2 linked regions of the Sphaerotilus microaerophilus genome follow. The protein of the gene in region 2 binds, or shares a complex with, the protein of the main gene of each other region. Links are inferred from orthologs where the notes say so. Each region holds a gene or a part of one and is shown on either strand. Other genes may lie near its edges. The genes, in order: uvrA and mfd.

The links.
Region 1: the proteins of mfd (region 2) and uvrA are in contact, whole or in part, in a crystal structure (PDB 4DFC), measured with the Escherichia coli proteins. The link is inferred for Sphaerotilus microaerophilus from one-to-one orthologs.

Annotation. Positions count from the first base shown.
Region 1 is NZ_AP025730.1:6,394-10,240, reverse strand. The notes cover bases 185-3,729. They hold uvrA (excinuclease ABC subunit UvrA), read right to left. Parts: upstream 3,331-3,729; coding sequence 385-3,330; downstream 185-384. Other genes in these bases: NGK70_RS00030 (Crp/Fnr family transcriptional regulator), read left to right, coding at 3,516-3,729; NGK70_RS00040 (GGDEF domain-containing protein), read left to right, coding at 185-345. Also shown: more of NGK70_RS00040, read left to right, coding at 1-184; more of NGK70_RS00030, read left to right, coding at 3,730-3,847. UniProt on the Escherichia coli protein: The UvrABC repair system catalyzes the recognition and processing of DNA lesions. UvrA is an ATPase and a DNA-binding protein. A damage recognition complex composed of 2 UvrA and 2 UvrB subunits scans DNA for abnormalities.
Region 2 is NZ_AP025730.1:4,004,798-4,009,140, forward strand. Bases 22-4,062 are described here. They hold mfd (transcription-repair coupling factor), read left to right. Parts: upstream 22-325; coding sequence 326-3,862; downstream 3,863-4,062. Other genes in these bases: ispD (2-C-methyl-D-erythritol 4-phosphate cytidylyltransferase), read right to left, coding at 22-196; NGK70_RS17065 (carboxypeptidase regulatory-like domain-containing protein), read right to left, coding at 3,944-4,062. Outside these bases: more of ispD, read right to left, coding at 1-21; more of NGK70_RS17065, read right to left, coding at 4,063-4,343. UniProt on the Escherichia coli protein: Couples transcription and DNA repair by recognizing RNA polymerase (RNAP) stalled at DNA lesions. Mediates ATP-dependent release of RNAP and its truncated transcript from the DNA, and recruitment of nucleotide excision repair machinery to the damaged site.

The sequences.
Region 1 (3,847 bases), 4.0 Mb from region 2 along the record:
GTGTTTGGCGATCAGGTGATCCGCGCCGTGGCCCAGGTGCTCCAGCGCCATGTGCCGCAAGCCGGGCTGGCGGCGCGCATCGGCGGCGAGGAGTTTGCGCTGCTGCTGCCGCCCACCTCGCTCGAAGAGGCGCAGGCGCTGGCCGAAAAGGTGCGCGCGACGATCGCGGCCAGCCGCATCCGCCGCCAGGGCGCCAACGAGGCGCTGGAGCGCGTCACCGTCTCGCTCGGCGTGGCCCCCTACTGCCGAGGCGAGAGTGCCCGCGAGTTCCTCGACCGGGCCGACCAGGCGCTGTATGCGTCCAAGTCGGCCGGCCGGGATCGGGTGACGGTGCTGGCCGCCTGAGCCTGGCGCCGCCCGCGGCCCCCCAGCCGCACACCGGCGTCAGCGCGCCAGCAGCGGCTTCAGGAAGCGCCCGGTGTGGCTGCCCGCGCAGGCGGCCACCTCTTCTGGCGTGCCGGCCACCAGCAGCCGGCCGCCACCGGCGCCCCCTTCGGGGCCCATATCGATCAGCCAGTCGGCCGTCTTGATCACATCCAGGTTGTGCTCGATGACGACGATCGTGTTGCCCGCATCGCGCAGCTGGTGCAGCACCTTGAGCAGCAGCTGGATGTCCTGGAAGTGCAGGCCGGTGGTCGGCTCGTCGAGGATGTAGAGCGTGCGGCCGGTGTCGCGCTTGGAGAGTTCGAGCGCCAGCTTGACGCGCTGCGCCTCGCCGCCCGACAGCGTGGTCGCACTCTGGCCCAGGGTGATGTAGCCCAGGCCCACGTCCAGCAGGGTCTGCAGCTTGCGTGCCAGGGCGGGCACGGCGTTGAAGTAGGCGTGCGCGTCCTCCACCGTCAGGGACAGCACCTCGGAGATGTTGCGGCCCTTGTAGAGCACCTCCAGCGTCTCGCGGTTGTAGCGACGGCCGTGGCAGACGTCGCAGGGCACGTAGACGTCGGGCAGGAAGTGCATCTCGACCTTCAGCACGCCGTCGCCCTGGCAGGACTCGCAGCGCCCGCCCGCCACGTTGAAGCTGAAGCGCCCCGGGCCGTAGCCGCGCTCGCGGGCGGCCGGCACCTCGGCGAACAGCTCGCGGATCGGCGTGAACAGGCCGGTGTAGGTGGCCGGGTTGCTGCGCGGGGTGCGGCCGATGGGGCTCTGGTCGACGTTGATGACCTTGTCGAAGGCGTCCAGCCCCTCGATCTCGTCGTGTGGCGCCGGCTCCAGGTGGCTCTGGTAGAGCTTCTTGGCCACCGCCGCGTACAGCGTGTCGTTGACCAGCGTGCTCTTGCCGGAGCCGGACACGCCGGTCACGCAGGTGAACAGGCCCACCGGGATCTCGGCGGTGACGCCCTTGAGGTTGTTGCCGCTGGCATTGACGATGCGCAGCACGCGCGGGTCGGTCTGGTCCTCCAACCGGCCGCGCCGGGTGGGCACGGCGATCTTCAGCACCTGGGCCAGGTAGCGCCCGGTGATCGAATCGGGGTGGGCGGCCACCTCGTCCGGCGTGCCCTGGGCCAGCACGCGCCCGCCGTGCGTGCCGGCGCCCGGGCCCATGTCGACCACGTGGTCGGCGGCGCGGATCATGTCCTCGTCGTGCTCGACCACCAGCACGCTGTTGCCCAGGTCGCGCAGGTGACGCAGTGTGCCGATCAGGCGCTCGTTGTCGCGCTGGTGCAGGCCGATGCTGGGTTCGTCGAGCACGTACATCACGCCCGACAGGCCCGAGCCGATCTGGCTGGCCAGGCGGATGCGCTGGGCCTCGCCGCCGGAGAGGGTGTCGGCGCTGCGGTCCAGGCTGAGGTAGTTCAGCCCGACGTCGTTGAGGAACTTCAACCGCGCGCGGATCTCGCGCACCACCTTGTCGGCGATCTCGGCCTTTGCGCCCTTGAGGTGCAGCCGCTCGAAGTAGCCCAGGCAATCGGCCAGCGTGGCGTGCTCGACCTCGTAGATCGGCCGCGGCGGCAGCTCGCCCGCGTCGATCAGCAGCACATGGCGTGCCTCGCGTCGCAGCCGGGCGCCACCGCAGGCGGGGCAGGGCTTGTGGCTCTGGTAGCGCGCCAGGTCCTCGCGCACGGTGGCGGAGTCGGTTTCGCGATAGCGCCGCTCGAAGTTCGGCAGGATGCCCTCGAAGGGGTGCCAGCGCTTGACGCTGCGCTTGCGCCCCGCGGCGCCCTCGGCGTGGTAGACGAAGGCGATGTCCTCGCTGCCGGAGCCCTGCAGCAGCACCTGCTGGTGTTCGGGCGCGAGGCTCTCCCAGGGCTCGTCCAGCCCGAAGCCGTAGTGGGCGGCCACGCTCTCCAGCATCGAGAAGGTGTAGGCGTTGCGCCGGTCCCAGCCCTTGATCGCGCCGCTGGCCACGCTCAGCGACGGGAAGGCGACCACGCGGTCGGGGTCGAACACGACCACCTCGCCCAGGCCGTCGCAGCTGGGGCAGGCGCCCACGGGCGAGTTGAAGGAGAACAGCCGCGGCTCCAGCTCGCTGAGCCCGTAGCTGCAGACCGGGCAGGCGAACTTGCTGGAATAGAGGTGCTCGCGTCCGCCGTCCGGCGCATCCAGGTCGAGCGCGATGGCGCGCCCCTCGGCAATGCGCAGGGCGGCCTCGAAGCTTTCGGCCAGGCGCTGCGCCATGTCGGGGCGCACGCGCAGGCGGTCGATCACCACGTCGATGTCGTGCTTCTCTGCCTTCTTCAGCGGCTGCAGGTCGGCGGCATCCACCACCCGACCATCGACGCGAAAGCGCACGTAGCCCTGCGCCTGCATCTGCTCGAACAGTTCGACGAACTCGCCCTTGCGGTCGCGCGCCACCGGGGCCAGCACCATCAGGCGGGTCTCGGGGGGCCAGGCCATCACCGCGTCGACCATCTGGCTGACGCTCATGGCATCCAGCGGCAAGCCGTGATCGGGGCAGTGCGGCGTGCCGGCGCGGGCGTAGAGCAGGCGCAGGTAGTCGTGGATCTCGGTGATCGTGCCGACGGTCGAGCGCGGGTTGTGGCTGGTGGCCTTCTGCTCGATCGAGATCGCTGGGGACAGGCCCTCGATCACGTCGACATCGGGCTTGTCCATCAGCTGCAGGAACTGGCGGGCGTAGGCCGACAGGCTTTCGACGTAGCGCCGCTGCCCCTCGGCGTAGAGCGTGTCGAAGGCCAGGCTGGACTTGCCCGAGCCGCTCAGCCCGGTGATCACCACCAGGGCCTGCTTGGGCAGGTCCAGGTCGATGTTCTTCAGGTTGTGCGTGCGGGCGCCACGCACCCGGATCGCGGCAGGCTCGGCCCCTGCGTTCGCGGCTCTGGCCGGCGCGGCGGAATCAACGGGGGAAGGGGCGGAGCTGCGGCGCGACGGCATGGGAGGCCAAGCATTCAGGGCAATCCAACATGATAGTTTGCCCAGCCTGTGCGAGCGCCCCGGGTGGAGTGGCCCGTCTGCATCCCCTTGACCGCAGGGGAGATTACCGGGTGGGGTGTCGGGCGGCAGCGATACTTCCTGCATCCCGAGGATGGCGGCCTTTGCCCGCCCAGGGAGTCTCCGCCATGGCCAGCACCGCTCCCGTGATCCCCTTGCGCCCCAGCAAGGATCCCCAGTCGCCTTACGACCCGCAGGCGCTGGTCTGCTCGGAATGCAGCATTCGGCAGTTCGCGTTATTCGGCGCACTGACCGAGGCCGGGCTGGAGCGCATCCACTATCACATCGCCAGCCTGCACCTGGAGCCGGGTCAGCGCTTGTTTGCGGCGGAAGAGTCGGGCTCGGCGGTCTTCACCGTGCGTCGGGGCGTGCTGCGACTGGAGCGCAGCAGCCGTGCCGGGGAGCGGCGCATCCTGCGCCTGGCCGGGCGAACGGACCTCGTGGGGCTGGAGGCCGTCCT
Region 2 (4,343 bases):
CATCGTCCGGTGACAGCACCACCAGCGTCGCACTCAGGCGGCGGACCTGGCGCAGCGCCGCCAGCGTGTGCGCCACCACCGCCCGACCCGCCAGCGGGTGGTACTGCTTGGGCCCACCCACACCAGCACGCACACCCACGCCTGCGCAGGGCACGAGGGCAAAGCAACGGGGTTCGAGGCCGATGGCGATGTTCATGGCCGCGGATTGTGCATGGCGTCCGGCCGGCCAGCGCACGGGGCGCCGCCTAGAATCGATCGCCTCCCAGCCCCCGCGCCGCCCGGCCTCGACCCGGCGGCGCGCTTTCATTGCCCGACGCCGTCCGCCATGCAGCTCCCCTCCATCGCCCCCGGCAAGCGTTACACCGTCCCCCGTCCGATTGGCTCGGCCGATGCGCTGCTGCTGGCGCGCTTCGCCCAGGCGCGCCGTGCCGAGCAGCGGCTGCTGGCGGTGGTCTGTGCCGAGCCGGCCGATGCGCAGCGCCTGCCCGATGAGCTGGCCTTCTTCGCGCCGGAGCTGCGCGTGGCGGTGTTCCCGGACTGGGAGACGCTGGCCTACGACAGCTTCAGCCCGCACCAGGACCTGATCTCCGAGCGCCTGGCCACGCTGTGGCGCGTGCTGCAGGGCCCACAACGTGGCGAGGTCGACGTGGTGCTGCTGCCGGCCACCACTGCGCTGACCCGGCTCGCGCCCCCCGGCTTCATGGCCGGCTACACCTTCCACTTCAAGCAGAAGCAGCAGCTCGACGAGGCGGCGCTGAAGCGCCAGCTCACGCTGGCGGGCTACCAACATGTCGGCCAAGTGGTGTCGCCCGGCGAATACGCGGTGCGCGGCGGTCTGATCGACCTCTACCCGATGGGCTCGCCGGTGCCCTACCGGGTGGACCTGTTCGACAACGAGATCGACTCGATCCGCGTCTTCGACCCCGACAGCCAGCGCAGCCTCTACCCGGTGCCCGAGGTGCGGCTGCTGCCAGGCCGCGAATTCCCGATGGACGACGCGGCGCGCACGGCCTTCCGCGCCCGCTGGCGCGAGCGCATGGACGGCGATCCGACCCGCTCGCGCATCTACAAGGACATGGCCGCTGGCGTGGCCACCGCGGGCATCGAGTACTACCTGCCACTGTTCTTCGACGAGACGGCCACCTTCTTCGACTACCTGGGCGAGACGGCCGCCTTGGCCCTGCACGGCGAGGTGGACGAGGCGCTGAACCGCTTCTGGGGCGAAACCCGCGAGCGCCACAAGTTCCTGCAGCACGACCCGGAGCGGCCGGTGCTGCCGCCCGAGGCGATCTACCTGCGCCCGGAGGACTTCTACGCCCGCTGCAACCGGCATGCGCAGCTGTCGATCCGCGGTAGCGAACCGGTCGGTCATGGGAATGAAGCCGCAGCTGCGGCTTCATGGGCCCGCCCCCTGCCCGACCTGAGCGTGCAGCGCGGCGGCACCGACCCGCTCAAGCGGCTGGAAGACCACCTGGTGCGCATCGGCCAGCGCGGGGCCACGGGCGGCACGGCCGAGGGCCAGGCGCCCACCCGCGTGCTGCTGCTGGCCGAGAGCGCCGGGCGGCGCGAGAGCCTGCTGGAGCTGCTGCGCGACCACCGGCTGGAGCCGCCCGCGGTGGACAGCCTCGCCGCCTTCCTGGCTGGCGACCACGCCTATGCGATTGCCACCGCACCGCTCGCCGCGGGCTTCTTCTGGACCGACGCTGCCCCCGGGTTCGGCATCCAGTTCGTCACCGAAACCGAGCTCTTCGACGCCACGCCCACCGCACGGCGGCGCCGCAAGCAGGAGGCCACCAGCGACGTCGATGCGCTGATCAAGGACCTCTCCGAGCTGAAGATCGGCGACCCGGTGGTGCACGCCAACCACGGCATCGGCCGCTACCGGGGGCTGGTGAACATCGAGCTGGGCCCGGACGGCAGCTCGGAGTTCCTGCACCTGGAGTACGCCGACAAGGCCACGCTGTACGTGCCGGTGAGCCAGCTGCAGCTCATCAGCCGCTACACCGGCGTCTCGGCCGAAGAGGCGCCGCTGCACAAGCTGGGCTCGGGCCAGTGGGAAAAGGCCAAGCGAAAGGCGGCCGAGCAGGTGCGCGACGCCGCGGCCGAGCTGCTCAACCTCTACGCGCGCCGCGCCGCGCGCGAGGGTTTTGCCTTCCGCTACTCGCCGCAGGACTACGAGGCCTTTGCCGCCAGCTTCGGCTTCGAGGAAACGTCCGACCAGGCCGCCGCGATCCACGCCGTGATCCAGGACATGATCAGCCCGCGGCCGATGGACCGGCTGGTCTGCGGCGACGTGGGCTTCGGCAAGACCGAGGTGGCGCTGCGCGCGGCCTTCGTGGCGGTCACCGGCGGCAAGCAGGTCGCCGTGCTCGCCCCCACCACGCTGCTGGCCGAACAGCACTGCCAGACCTTTGCCGATCGCTTTGCGCAGTGGCCGGTGAAGGTGGCCGAGATGAGCCGCTTCCGCTCCCCCAAGGAGATCAAGACGGCCATGGAAGGCCTGGCCGCAGGCACGGTGGACATCGTGGTCGGCACGCACAAGCTGCTGAGTGCGGACACCAAGTTCAAGAACCTGGGCCTCTTGATCATCGACGAGGAGCACCGCTTCGGCGTGCGCCACAAGGAGCAGATGAAGGCGCTGCGCGCCGAGGTGGACGTGCTGACGCTCACCGCCACGCCCATCCCGCGCACGCTGGGCATGGCGCTGGAAGGCCTGCGCGACCTGAGCGTGATCGCCACCGCGCCGCAGCGCCGCCTGGCAATCAAGACCTTCGTGCGCAACGAGAACAAGGGCACCATCCGCGAGGCGGTGATGCGCGAGCTCAAGCGCGGCGGGCAGATCTACTTCCTGCACAACGAGGTGGAGACGATCGAGAACCGCCGCCAGGCGCTGGAAGAGTTGCTGCCCGAGGCGCGCATCGCGGTGGCGCACGGCCAGATGCCCGAGCGGGAGCTGGAGCGGGTGATGCGCGACTTCGTCGCCCAGCGCCACAACGTGCTGCTGTGCTCGACCATCATCGAGACCGGCATCGACGTGCCCACGGCCAACACCATCGTCATCAGCCGCGCCGACAAGTTCGGCCTCGCCCAGCTGCACCAGCTGCGCGGGCGCGTGGGCCGCAGCCACCACCAGGCCTATGCCTACCTGCTGGTGCCCGACATCGAGGGCCTGACCAAGCAGGCCCAGCAGCGCCTGGACGCGATCCAGGCGATGGAGGAGCTGGGCAGCGGCTTCTACCTTGCGATGCACGACCTGGAGATCCGCGGCGCCGGCGAGGTGCTGGGCGACAGCCAGAGCGGCAACATGATGGAGGTGGGCTTCCAGCTCTACAACGAGATGCTGGCCGAGGCCGTGCGATCACTGAAGGCCGGCAAGGAGCCGGACCTGCTCTCGCCCACCGGCTTCTTCGGCGCCAACACCGAGATCAACCTGCACACCCCCGCGCTGCTGCCCGACGGCTACTGCCCCGACGTGCACGTGCGCCTGAACCTCTACAAGCGCCTGGCCACGGCCGAGAAGCTCGACAAGGTCGATGCGCTGCTCGAAGAGGTGACCGACCGCTTCGGCAAGCTGCCTACGCAGGGCCAGTCGCTGTTCGACCTGCACCGCCTGCGCCTGCAGGCCCGGCCCTATGGCATCGTCAAGATCGACGCCGCGCCGGGCGTGATGAACATCCACTTCCGCCCCAACCCGCCCATCGACCCGGTGCGCATCATCGAGCTGGTGCAGAAGAACAGGAACGTCAAGCTCGCCGGCAACGACAAGCTGCGCATCGAGCGGGCCTTCCCGGAGGCCAAGGACCGGGTGCAGTACGTGCGCGATGTGCTGCGGGGGCTGGGGCAGCCGCTGGCTGCGACTTGAGCAGGCGCGCGCCTCACTGCGAGGGCAGAAGCAAGAAGGGGCCCCGAAGGGCCCCTCTTTCTCACTGACGCAACCGCCTGATCACGGTGCGCTGCAGTAAGTCAGCGTCGACGGCTGGGTTGGCTGGGCAGGCTGCGAGGCCGACCAGGTATTGACCGGGGTGATGGTCACGGAGCAGTCGGCCGCCACCATCAGGTCGAAGGCGTGCCAGTAGTAGTTGCTGGTGCCTTCACCGCTGCCGGGCACGAAGACCCGCTGAGCTCCGTTCAGGTTCAATTCAACGCGAACCGGCGAGGCGGTCATACCGGGATTGAAGGTACCGCTGTAGTTGCGCAGGAAGTAGCGATACGTCCCGACCATCAGCTTCGACACGGTCACCACCTCCGGACCGTATCCGGTGGTGTCGTCGACATCCAGATTGGCAAACGTCGGCGAGAGCAGGCTGCCCGTGGAGCCGTAGTAAATGTGGCTGCCGCTGGGC